DNA from 3 places in the Pseudomonas orientalis genome. Region 1 is predicted to be linked to each of the others. Evidence: predicted binding sites of a transcription regulator. Region 1 holds the regulator's gene; each other region holds the start of a gene.
The links. Region 1 encodes sigma-54, which starts transcription at its own class of promoters, with help from an activator protein. Its sites were predicted from a motif close to ANTGGCATNNANNTTGCTNT; they were not measured.
Positions count from the first base shown of each region.

Region 1 (3,207 bases):
TCGACGACCTTGACGTCAGCCACCAGCCCATGCACGGCCGTGCGCGCGCAGGTATCGGCTATCTTCCCCAGGAGGCGTCGATCTTTCGCAAACTGTCGGTAGCCGACAACATCATGGCGATCCTCGAGACCCGCAAGGAGCTTGATCGCGACGGTCGCCGCAAGGAGCTGGAAAGCCTGCTGCAGGAATTCCACATCAACCATATTCGCGACAACCTGGGCATGAGCCTGTCCGGTGGTGAGCGTCGCCGTGTGGAGATCGCCCGCGCCCTGGCGACCGCCCCCAAGTTCATCCTGCTGGACGAACCCTTTGCCGGTGTTGACCCGATCTCGGTAGGCGATATCAAGCAGATCATTCATCACCTCAAGGCCAAGGGCATCGGTGTGCTGATCACCGACCACAACGTGCGTGAAACCCTGGATATCTGCGAAACCGCTTACATCGTCAACGATGGGCAATTGATCGCCGAAGGAGATTCCGCGACGATCCTGGCCAACGAACTGGTGAAAGAAGTTTACCTGGGTCACGAGTTCCGCCTGTAAACACGGTGCTATCGGGCCATTCGCGAGAGTGCGAGCGAGTCAATAAGAACCTCGGTTTTTTTATTGTTACCGCGCTCTAGGCAAAGGCCCCGATATCAGGCATATAATTTGCTTATGTTTGGCGCTCACGCGCCCTGTCGTGGATGGCGCATTGCGCCGGCGAATAAGGTGTTAAGCCCCTGCCATGAAACCATCGCTAGTCCTGAGAATGGGCCAGCAGCTGACGATGACACCGCAGCTGCAACAGGCCATCCGCCTGCTCCAATTGTCGACCCTGGACCTGCAACAGGAAATCCAGGAGGCCCTGGAGTCCAATCCGATGCTCGAACGCCAGGAAGAAGGCGACGACTTCGACAACACAGACCCTTTGGCCGACAACATCGAGCAAAAGCCCAATCCCGACGTACAGGAACCGTCCTATCAGGAAACCGCGCCGACGGTGGATAACCTCGAGGACGGCGAATGGAACGAACGCATTCCCAACGAGCTTCCCGTGGATACCGCCTGGGAAGACGTCTACCAGACCAGCGCCAGCAGCCTGCCCAGCAACGATGATGACGAATGGGACTTCACCACCCGCACATCGGTCGGCGAGAGCCTGCAGAGCCACCTGCTGTGGCAACTGAACCTGGCGCCGATGTCCGACACCGATCGCCTGATCGCGGTCACCCTGATCGATTGCATCAATAACCAGGGTTACCTGGATGAGACGCTCGAAGAAATTCTTGAGGCGTTCGACCCGGAGCTGGATATCGAGCTGGACGAGATCGAAGCCGTCCTGCACCGCATCCAGCAATTCGAGCCCGCCGGGATTGGTGCCCGCACGCTCAGCGAGTGCCTGTTGCTGCAACTGCGCCAATTGCCGGCCAAGACACCTTGGCTGGCTGAAGCCAAGCGCCTGGTCAGCGACTACATCGACCTGCTGGGCAGCCGCGACTACAGCCAGTTGATGCGTCGCATGAAGCTCAAGGAAGACGAGCTGCGCCAGGTCATCGAGCTGGTTCAGAGCCTCAACCCTCGTCCAGGCTCGCAGATCGAATCCAGCGAAGCCGAGTATGTCGTGCCTGATGTGATCGTGCGCAAGGACAACGAGCGCTGGCTGGTAGAGCTGAACCAGGAATCGGTACCGCGCCTGCGGGTCAACCCGCAATACGCCGGTTTCGTGCGCCGCGCCGATACCAGCGCCGACAACACGTTCATGCGCAACCAGTTGCAGGAAGCGCGCTGGTTCATCAAGAGCCTGCAAAGCCGCAACGAAACCCTGATGAAAGTCGCCACCCAGATTGTCGAGCACCAGCGCGGCTTCCTGGAATATGGTGACGAAGCCATGAAACCGCTGGTGCTGCATGACATCGCCGAGGCGGTGGGCATGCACGAGTCGACGATTTCACGGGTAACCACGCAAAAATTCATGCATACCCCACGGGGTATTTATGAGCTGAAATACTTTTTCTCCAGCCACGTAAGCACCTCCGAAGGCGGCGAATGCTCGTCCACGGCGATCCGCGCGATCATCAAAAAACTGGTTGCCGCGGAAAATCAGAAAAAGCCGTTGAGTGACAGCAAGATCGCTGGTTTACTGGAGGCACAAGGCATTCAGGTCGCCCGTCGAACCGTCGCCAAGTACCGCGAGTCCCTTGGGATCGCGCCTTCCAGCGAGCGTAAGCGTTTGATGTGACGGGCGGGGCACAGCGTTCCAGTGGCAGGCGCCTTTCGCCTGCCGCTTTATGCACTGGCAACGAAGGAGAAGCTGTATGCAAGTCAACATCAGTGGACACCACGTAGAAGTCACCCCTCCAATGCGCGAATACGTCGAGCAGAAGCTGAAGAAGCTTGAAGGACATTTCGACAAGATCACCAACGTGCAGGTCATCATGAAGGTCGATAAGCTTCAGCAGAAAATCGAAGCGACCCTGCAGATACCCGGTGGCGAAGTGGTTGCTAATGCCGAACATGAAGACATGTATGCATCGATCGACTTGCTCACCGACAAGCTTGACCGCCAACTCAAAAAGCATAAGGAAAAGAATCTGCACCTGATGCAAGGTACAGGTCGTTAACCCTCCCCCATGATCCAACTTGAAACCATCCTGACCCCCGGCCGTTCCCTCGTGAACGTGCCGGGCGGCAGCAAGAAGAAAGCCCTCGAACAAATTGCCAACCTGATCAGCAGCCAAGTGCCTGAGCTGGAGATGCAAGATGTCTTCGAGGCGCTGATTGCCCGTGAAAAACTCGGCTCGACCGGTTTTGGCAACGGCATCGCCATTCCCCACTGCCGCCTCAAAGGCTGCGAAACACCGGTCAGCGCTCTGCTGCACCTGGATCACCCTATCGATTTCGATGCCATCGACGGCGCTCCGGTCGACCTGCTGTTCGTTCTGCTGGTCCCGCAAGCCGCCACCGATGCCCACCTGGAGCTGCTCCGGCAGATCGCCAGCATGCTCGACCGCAAGGAAGTGCGCGATAAATTGCGCAGCGCCAGCAGTAACGAGGCGCTGTATCAGGTCGTCCTGGATGAGCAAAGCGGGCAGTAATCATGCGTTTGATCATCGTCAGCGGCCGTTCCGGGTCGGGTAAGAGCACTGCCCTCAATGTTCTTGAAGACAGCGGCTTCTATTGCATCGACAACCTGCCCGCCGGCTTGCTGCCGGAATTGGCGGAACGC
Region 1 is NZ_CP094351.1:982,260-985,466, reverse strand. Features, by position in the region: gene lptB (LPS export ABC transporter ATP-binding protein) at 1-542, shown strand, start outside; gene MRY17_RS04255 (RNA polymerase factor sigma-54) at 727-2,220, shown strand; gene hpf (ribosome hibernation-promoting factor, HPF/YfiA family) at 2,297-2,602, shown strand; gene ptsN (PTS IIA-like nitrogen regulatory protein PtsN) at 2,612-3,076, shown strand; gene rapZ (RNase adapter RapZ) at 3,079-3,207, shown strand, end outside.

Region 2 (3,207 bases), 2.5 Mb from region 1:
CGCAGGCCAGGAACGCATGGGTATGGTCCTGGCAGACGCCCGCGTGGCCGGCGAAGGCTTCGGCCGCGCAGGTGTCGACCTGGGTGGCGCCCGGCGTGTAGCGCATCGATTGGTTCAGGGCCTGCATCAGGTCGATCAGGGCCGTGCGGTCACGCCGCTGATGACAGTGCTGCCGGGCGAAACCGCGCAGGGCTTCGTCGGGCTCGGTCAGGCGCGTGCAACGCAGGAACGGAAAGGCCGACTGGTTCTCGTGTTCGGCCTCGCGCAGCTCGTCGATATCCACCTGGCCACGGGCGCCGATGATGATGCAGTCGTGAGGTTCGTCCAGGGTCAGCACATGCAGGATGTTGCCGAACGGGTCCACTTGCGCCCGCACGGGGCGCGGCAGGTCGAGCTGCCAGCTCAGCACATGCTGGCGCTCGCTGTCGTGGGGCGTCAGGCGCAGATACTGAATGCTGGCGCGCACCTGATCTTCGTAGCGGTAGGTGGTTTCGTGGCTGATGGAGAGTCTCATGCCGCCTCCAGGTGGGAACAGTTTCTAATCGACATAGGTCAGTCCTCGACCACCCAGGTGTCTTTGGTACCGCCGCCCTGGGACGAGTTGACCACCAGCGAACCTTCGCGCAGCGCCACGCGGGTCAGGCCACCGGGCACCACGCGGGTGTCCTTGCCGGACAGCACGAACGGGCGCAGGTCGATATGCCGCGGCGCGATGCCGTTTTCAACAAACGTCGGGCAGGTGGACAAACACAGGGTGGGTTGGGCGATATAGGCGTGGGGCTTGGCCTTGATGCGTGCGCGGAACGCCTCGATTTCCGCCGCCGTGGACGCCGGGCCCACCAGCATGCCGTAGCCGCCGGAGCCCTGGGTTTCCTTGACCACCAACTCGGGCAAGTGGGCCAGGACGTGGGACAGTTCGTCGGGCTTACGGCATTGAAACGTCGGAACGTTCTGCAGGATCGGTTCTTCATCCAGGTAAAAACGGATCATCTCGGTAACGAAGGGATAGACCGATTTGTCATCCGCCACCCCGGTGCCGATGGCATTGGCCAGCACCACAGTGCCCGAGCGGTAGGCGGCCAGCAGGCCCGGCACGCCGAGCATCGAGGCCGGGTTGAAGGCCAGCGGGTCGAGAAACGCGTCGTCGAGACGGCGATAGATCACGTCCACCGCTTTGGGGCCGTCGGTGGTGCGCATGAATACGCGGTCGTCACGCACGAACAAATCGGCGCCTTCCACCAGCTCCACGCCCATTTCCCGGGCGAGGAAGGCATGCTCAAAAAACGCACTGTTGAAGCGCCCCGGGGTCAGCACCACCACGCTGGGATTATCCAGGGGGCTGGCGCTTTTCAGGGTGTCGAGCAACAGGTTGGGGTAATGGTCAATCGGCGCGATGCGCTGGGCTGCGAACAGCTCCGGGAACAGGCGCATCATCATCTTGCGGTCTTCGAGCATGTAGCTGACACCGCTCGGCGTACGCAAGTTGTCTTCCAGTACGTAGTAAGTGCCATCGCCATCGCGAACCAGGTCGGCCCCGGAGATGTGGGAATACAGATCACGGTGCAGGTCCAGGCCCTGCATTGCCAACTGGTATTGCTCGTTGGCCAGTACCTGTTCGGCCGGAATGATCCCGGCCTCGATGATGCGTTGTTCGTGGTACAGGTCGGCGAGGAACATGTTCAGCGCCTTGACCCGCTGGATACAGCCGCGCTCGACCGTTCGCCATTCGCTCGCCGGGATGCTGCGGGGGATGGTGTCGAAGGGAATCAAGCGCTCAGTGCCTTGCTCGTCCCCATAAAGCGTGAAGGTGATGCCTGCCCGGTGGAATAGCAAGTCGGCCTCGCGCCGACGCTGGGCCAGCAGTTCAGCCGGGGTGTCGGCCAACCAGCGGGCGAACTGGCGGTAATGGGGCCGGACCTGCCCTGCCCCATCGTACATTTCATCGTAATAGGTGCGGATCATGCCGTACTCCTTGTCACCCGGACGCAAGGACCTTCGCAAGGCCCATGCCAGCGGCATAAACACCTGAAAATCAAAAGGCTGGACAACCCGGGAATTCGCATCGCACCGTCCTGGTGCGTGAACTGGCCGGAGTTTCGCCGCACGCGTCATGACAATGCGGCCTCTGACTATCAACAGCATAGTCAGAGTTGATTTCACTGCCCGCCTGCACCTGCGGATAATCGTTTCCATCAGCTGAACAGGACATGTCCTACAGCTAAGCCCTTTGCACAGCCAGTACCGTATCAACTCGTGTACTGATCGGCTCCTCGATCTTCCCTTTCAGCCACCCTATTCGGGTGGCTTTTTTTTGCGTGCACACAAAGCGCGAAGCACGCTCGCGAAAACGTGCGCGGAGCGCAAACAAAATCGGCCGACCCAAGGTCAGCCGATACGCTGTGTTGCTCATAAACACTACATGGGTAACCCACGCACCTCCTGCTTGACGCCCCAGCCTTCGATGATCCCGCCAAGGGGCTCTACCACTGCTTCAAAGTCCTGCTCGAAGTCTCCTATGCCGTCGTAGGTGGCGGACATGATTTTGCTCAGTTCCAGGTACCAGGCACCATCGTCGCGGGCGCTGACCTGAGCGTTCAGCGATTCTCCACGAAATCGACCCGCAGCCCTGCGCGCCCGTTCTTCATCAGGAAAAATGGCGTAGAACTCGATGGGGTGAAAACGTGAGAAGTCGAAGCCGCCTTCTTTCATGCGGCGCAGAACGTGGGTGCTGATGTCTTCTTGATAGGCTGTGCTCATGAAACGTCCTCCTCAGACTGATGGATAGACTTTCCGTGCTTCCTGAAGCCCGCGCGCTACTGGCGCGGGTACCACGGCAATGACCACCGCAGGAAAACAAGCATGTAGCTGACAAGACCAGACCTTAGCGATTCATTCGCTGATCTCGATTGCAGAGTAGCGCGAAGCAACCACCTGCACCAGAGGCACAAGGATGGCGCCCAGGGGAATATTCATGCGGCGGGTTCGACCCTCAGGTCTTTGATGCCGTTTTGATCGTGCAGGCTCTTGACCGTGGGATCCGGAACCCGATCAGCAAGATCGTTGAGGTCCAGCTTTTCCAATACCGGCGACACGCGTACGCGCACCAACTGTGCGGCCTCTTCCAGCGTCGGCTCATGATCGCAGTCAAATTGCTCGACTACCGGCTCACCACGGTCATTGATGAAAGAAATGTTCCACTTCGGCATC
Region 2 is NZ_CP094351.1:4,309,080-4,312,286, forward strand. Features, by position in the region: gene MRY17_RS19080 (transglutaminase family protein) at 1-514, opposite strand, end outside; gene MRY17_RS19085 (circularly permuted type 2 ATP-grasp protein) at 553-1,962, opposite strand; gene MRY17_RS19090 (ribonuclease E inhibitor RraB) at 2,416-2,757, opposite strand; gene MRY17_RS19095 (hypothetical protein) at 2,970-3,207, opposite strand, start outside.
Region 2: a site for sigma-54 is predicted at 1,995-2,014, ahead of MRY17_RS19085 (circularly permuted type 2 ATP-grasp protein). Genes of this name have one in related genera too.

Region 3 (3,207 bases), 2.5 Mb from region 1:
CTTTCCCCGGCGCAAACGCAGCCAGACGCTTGCGGCTGATCAGTTGCTCCTGCAGCAATATTTCCAGGTACATGGACTAACGCCTTTATTCAGGGAGAACGCTCGCGGCCCGGCTTTACGAACGCACGTTGCACACGGTCATATTGCGCGGCCGTCAACGGCGGCGGCCCGGCCGGGGGCTTCGATTCATCACGGCCCGCTTCCACACGCCATGACGAGACTTCATTGAGTTGCTTGGGCACATCCAACTCATCCACCAGTTTTTCGATCAGGCTCACCTGGGCAGGCTTGCCCTTGATCAGGAGGCTGTTGGTGTCCGGATAAGCGATCAGCGTCAGGTTCTTGTCCGCCAGCAGGCCCTTCTGCTCGCTGGCCAGCAGGCCTTGAATGACAGAGGCCATGCCCGGCACCGTGACTTTGTTTGCGCCAGTCCCGTACTGCCGATCCTCGACATGGGTATTGAACACCTGCACCACACCAAAGGCGTGCGCCCCCACGCGCAGCTCACTGCGTTGCCGATCGGTCAATTGCGCCAGCCGCAGCACCTGGCTGACGTAGCTTGGCGGCCCGGACACGTAGAACGTACGCACCCCGCTGTCGCGCAAGGGGTAGCGCGACTCATCCATGCCCGTTCGGCGCATGATGCCGCGCAGCCGGTTGACCGAAATGTACCGCAGCGACACCGCAGAGGTTCTGGCTTCGCTGGCGTTGTACAGGTGCAAGGCTTGCCCGTCGCTGTGCCAGATCAGGCCTTCCTGCCGGGCCAGCGCTTCGAGGACCTGTTGCGGTGCATCGAAATCGAATGTCCCGCTGACACGCTTGTGCGCCGCTTCCCGACTGACCACTACAGGCATGCCCAAAGGCACCGACAACGCCGTGAAAAAACTGTCCAGACTCTCATCCCTGGCCTGATACGGCTCGCCCCGGGCTACGGCGCTGACCAGCAACAGCACGACCCACAGCAGCGTGCTACCGAGGCGGTGGCGGTTCGTCGAAATGGAGGAATCAGCATGCACCGTGGGTTTTTCCTGGGGCGGTAGGACGCAAAAGAGCGGCCATACTGAAAGGCAGGCGAGGTTCAATCATGATGGAAAGCTGACGGCTGCCCCGTGGCATGTGCCTTGCTAAGCACTCTCTATCAGGGCGCGCGCCAGCGGCGGCGCGGGCCTACGGACAAAGGCGTCGTTTCCGTGCAATGGCCGATATCGCCATCCGAGGGAGCGGCGCTTTTTTTTGCGAGAAAAGGTAGGTGTTGATGAACGATTCGGTCGACAGCAGCGCGGTGAATCCCGCGCTCGCCTGGGTAAACGGCAGTGACGCCCCGGAAAAGAGCAGCCTGGACCTGGGCTTCATGGCCCTGACTGATTGCGCCTCGCTGGTGGTCGCCGCCACCCAGGGGTTTGCGCAACCCTACGGCCTCACACTGAACCTCAAGCGCCAATCGTCATGGGCCAACTTGCGCGACAAACTGGTCAGCGGTGAGCTCGACGCCGCCCATAGCCTCTACGGCCTGATCTATGCCGTGCACCTGGGCATAGGTGGCGTTGCGCCGAGCCCGATGGCGGTACTGATGGGGCTGAACCAGAACGGGCAGAGCATCAACCTGTCCCGTGGGCTGCAACAACAGGGCGTGGTCACTCCTGAGGCGCTGGATCGCCACGTGCACCAAAGCCGCACAAAACTCACCTTCGCCCAGACCTTTCCGACAGGTACCCACGCCATGTGGCTGTATTACTGGCTGGCGAGCCAGGGCATCCACCCGCTGCGGGATGTGGACAGCGTAGTGGTGCCCCCGCCGCAAATGGTCGCGCACCTGCAAGCGGGTCGCATCGACGGCCTGTGTGTCGGTGAACCCTGGTGCGCCAGCGCAGTCAAGCAGAACCAGGGCTTCACCCTGGCGACCAGCCAGTCGATCTGGCCGAATCATCCGGAAAAAGTCCTCGGCTGCACCCAAGCGTTCGTCGACCAGTACCCCAATACGGCGCGCGTATTGGTGATGGCGATTCTCGAGGCCAGTCGCTTTATCGAAGCGAGCACGCAAAACCGTCGTTCCACTGCGCAACTGCTCAGCGCCGGCGAGTACCTCGACGCACCGCTGGACTGTATCGAGCCGCGCCTGCTGGGCCACTACGAAGATGGCCTCGGCAACCCGTGGCAGGACCCGCATGCGCTGCGGTTCTTCGCCGATGGCGCGGTCAACCAGCCCTACCTTTGCGACGGTATGTGGTTCATGACCCAGTTTCGCCGCTGGGGCCTGCTGCGCGAGGACCCGGACTACCTGGCCGTCGCCCGCCAGGTGCAACAACTGCAGGTGTACCGTCAGGCCGCCGCAGCCGTGGGCGTCGCGATCAATGCCCAGGACATGCGCAGCAGCCAGTTGATCGACGGCAAGATCTGGGACGGCTCCGATCCCGCCGGCTATGCCCGCAGCTTCCGCCTGCACGCCATGGCGGATGACATCAGCCGCCAAGCGCTGCGCTAGGAGCACGACCATGCTGCGAATCCTGTTGATCAACGACACCCCGCGTAAAGTCGGCCGGCTCAAGGCCGCGCTGACCGAGGCCGGTTTTGAGGTGATCGATGAATCCGGCCTGACCATCGACTTGCCCGCACGCGTCGAAACAGTGCGCCCCGACGTGATCCTGATCGATACCGAGTCACCCGGCCGCGATGTGATGGAGCAAGTCGTGCTGGTCAGCCGCGACCAGCCCCGTCCTATCGTGATGTTCACCGATGAACATGACCCGAACGTCATGCGCCAGGCGATCAAGTCCGGGGTCAGTGCCTATATTGTCGAAGGCATCCAGGCCCAGCGCCTGCAACCGATCCTCGATGTGGCCATGGCGCGCTTCGAAAGCGACCAGGCCCTGCGCGCGCAGCTGCATGCCCGCGACCAACAGTTGGCGGAGCGCAAGCGCATCGAGCTGGCCAAGGGTCTGCTGATGAAAATGAAGGACTGCAATGAGGAAGAGGCCTACACCCTCATGCGCCGCCAGGCCATGAGTCGTCAGCAGAAACTGATCCAGGTGGCCGAACAGATTATTGCCATGAGCGAATTGCTCGGCTGATCTGGCGCGGCTCTTGCTAAAGAACCTTTACAGGTAGCCAACGGCGGTTGCCCCACGAACGACAAAGACGTCGCACACCCGGTTTGCCCTCGCGAACCCGGTGGCGGCGTTTTTTTTCGTTCCGGCCCCAGCGCATGGA
Region 3 is NZ_CP094351.1:4,245,510-4,248,716, forward strand. Features, by position in the region: gene MRY17_RS18790 (FliM/FliN family flagellar motor switch protein) at 1-73, opposite strand, end outside; partial or broken gene MRY17_RS18795 (secretin N-terminal domain-containing protein) at 180-998, opposite strand; gene MRY17_RS18800 (CmpA/NrtA family ABC transporter substrate-binding protein) at 1,256-2,482, shown strand; gene MRY17_RS18805 (ANTAR domain-containing response regulator) at 2,493-3,068, shown strand.
Region 3: a site for sigma-54 is predicted at 1,109-1,128, ahead of MRY17_RS18800 (CmpA/NrtA family ABC transporter substrate-binding protein). Genes of this name have one in related genera too.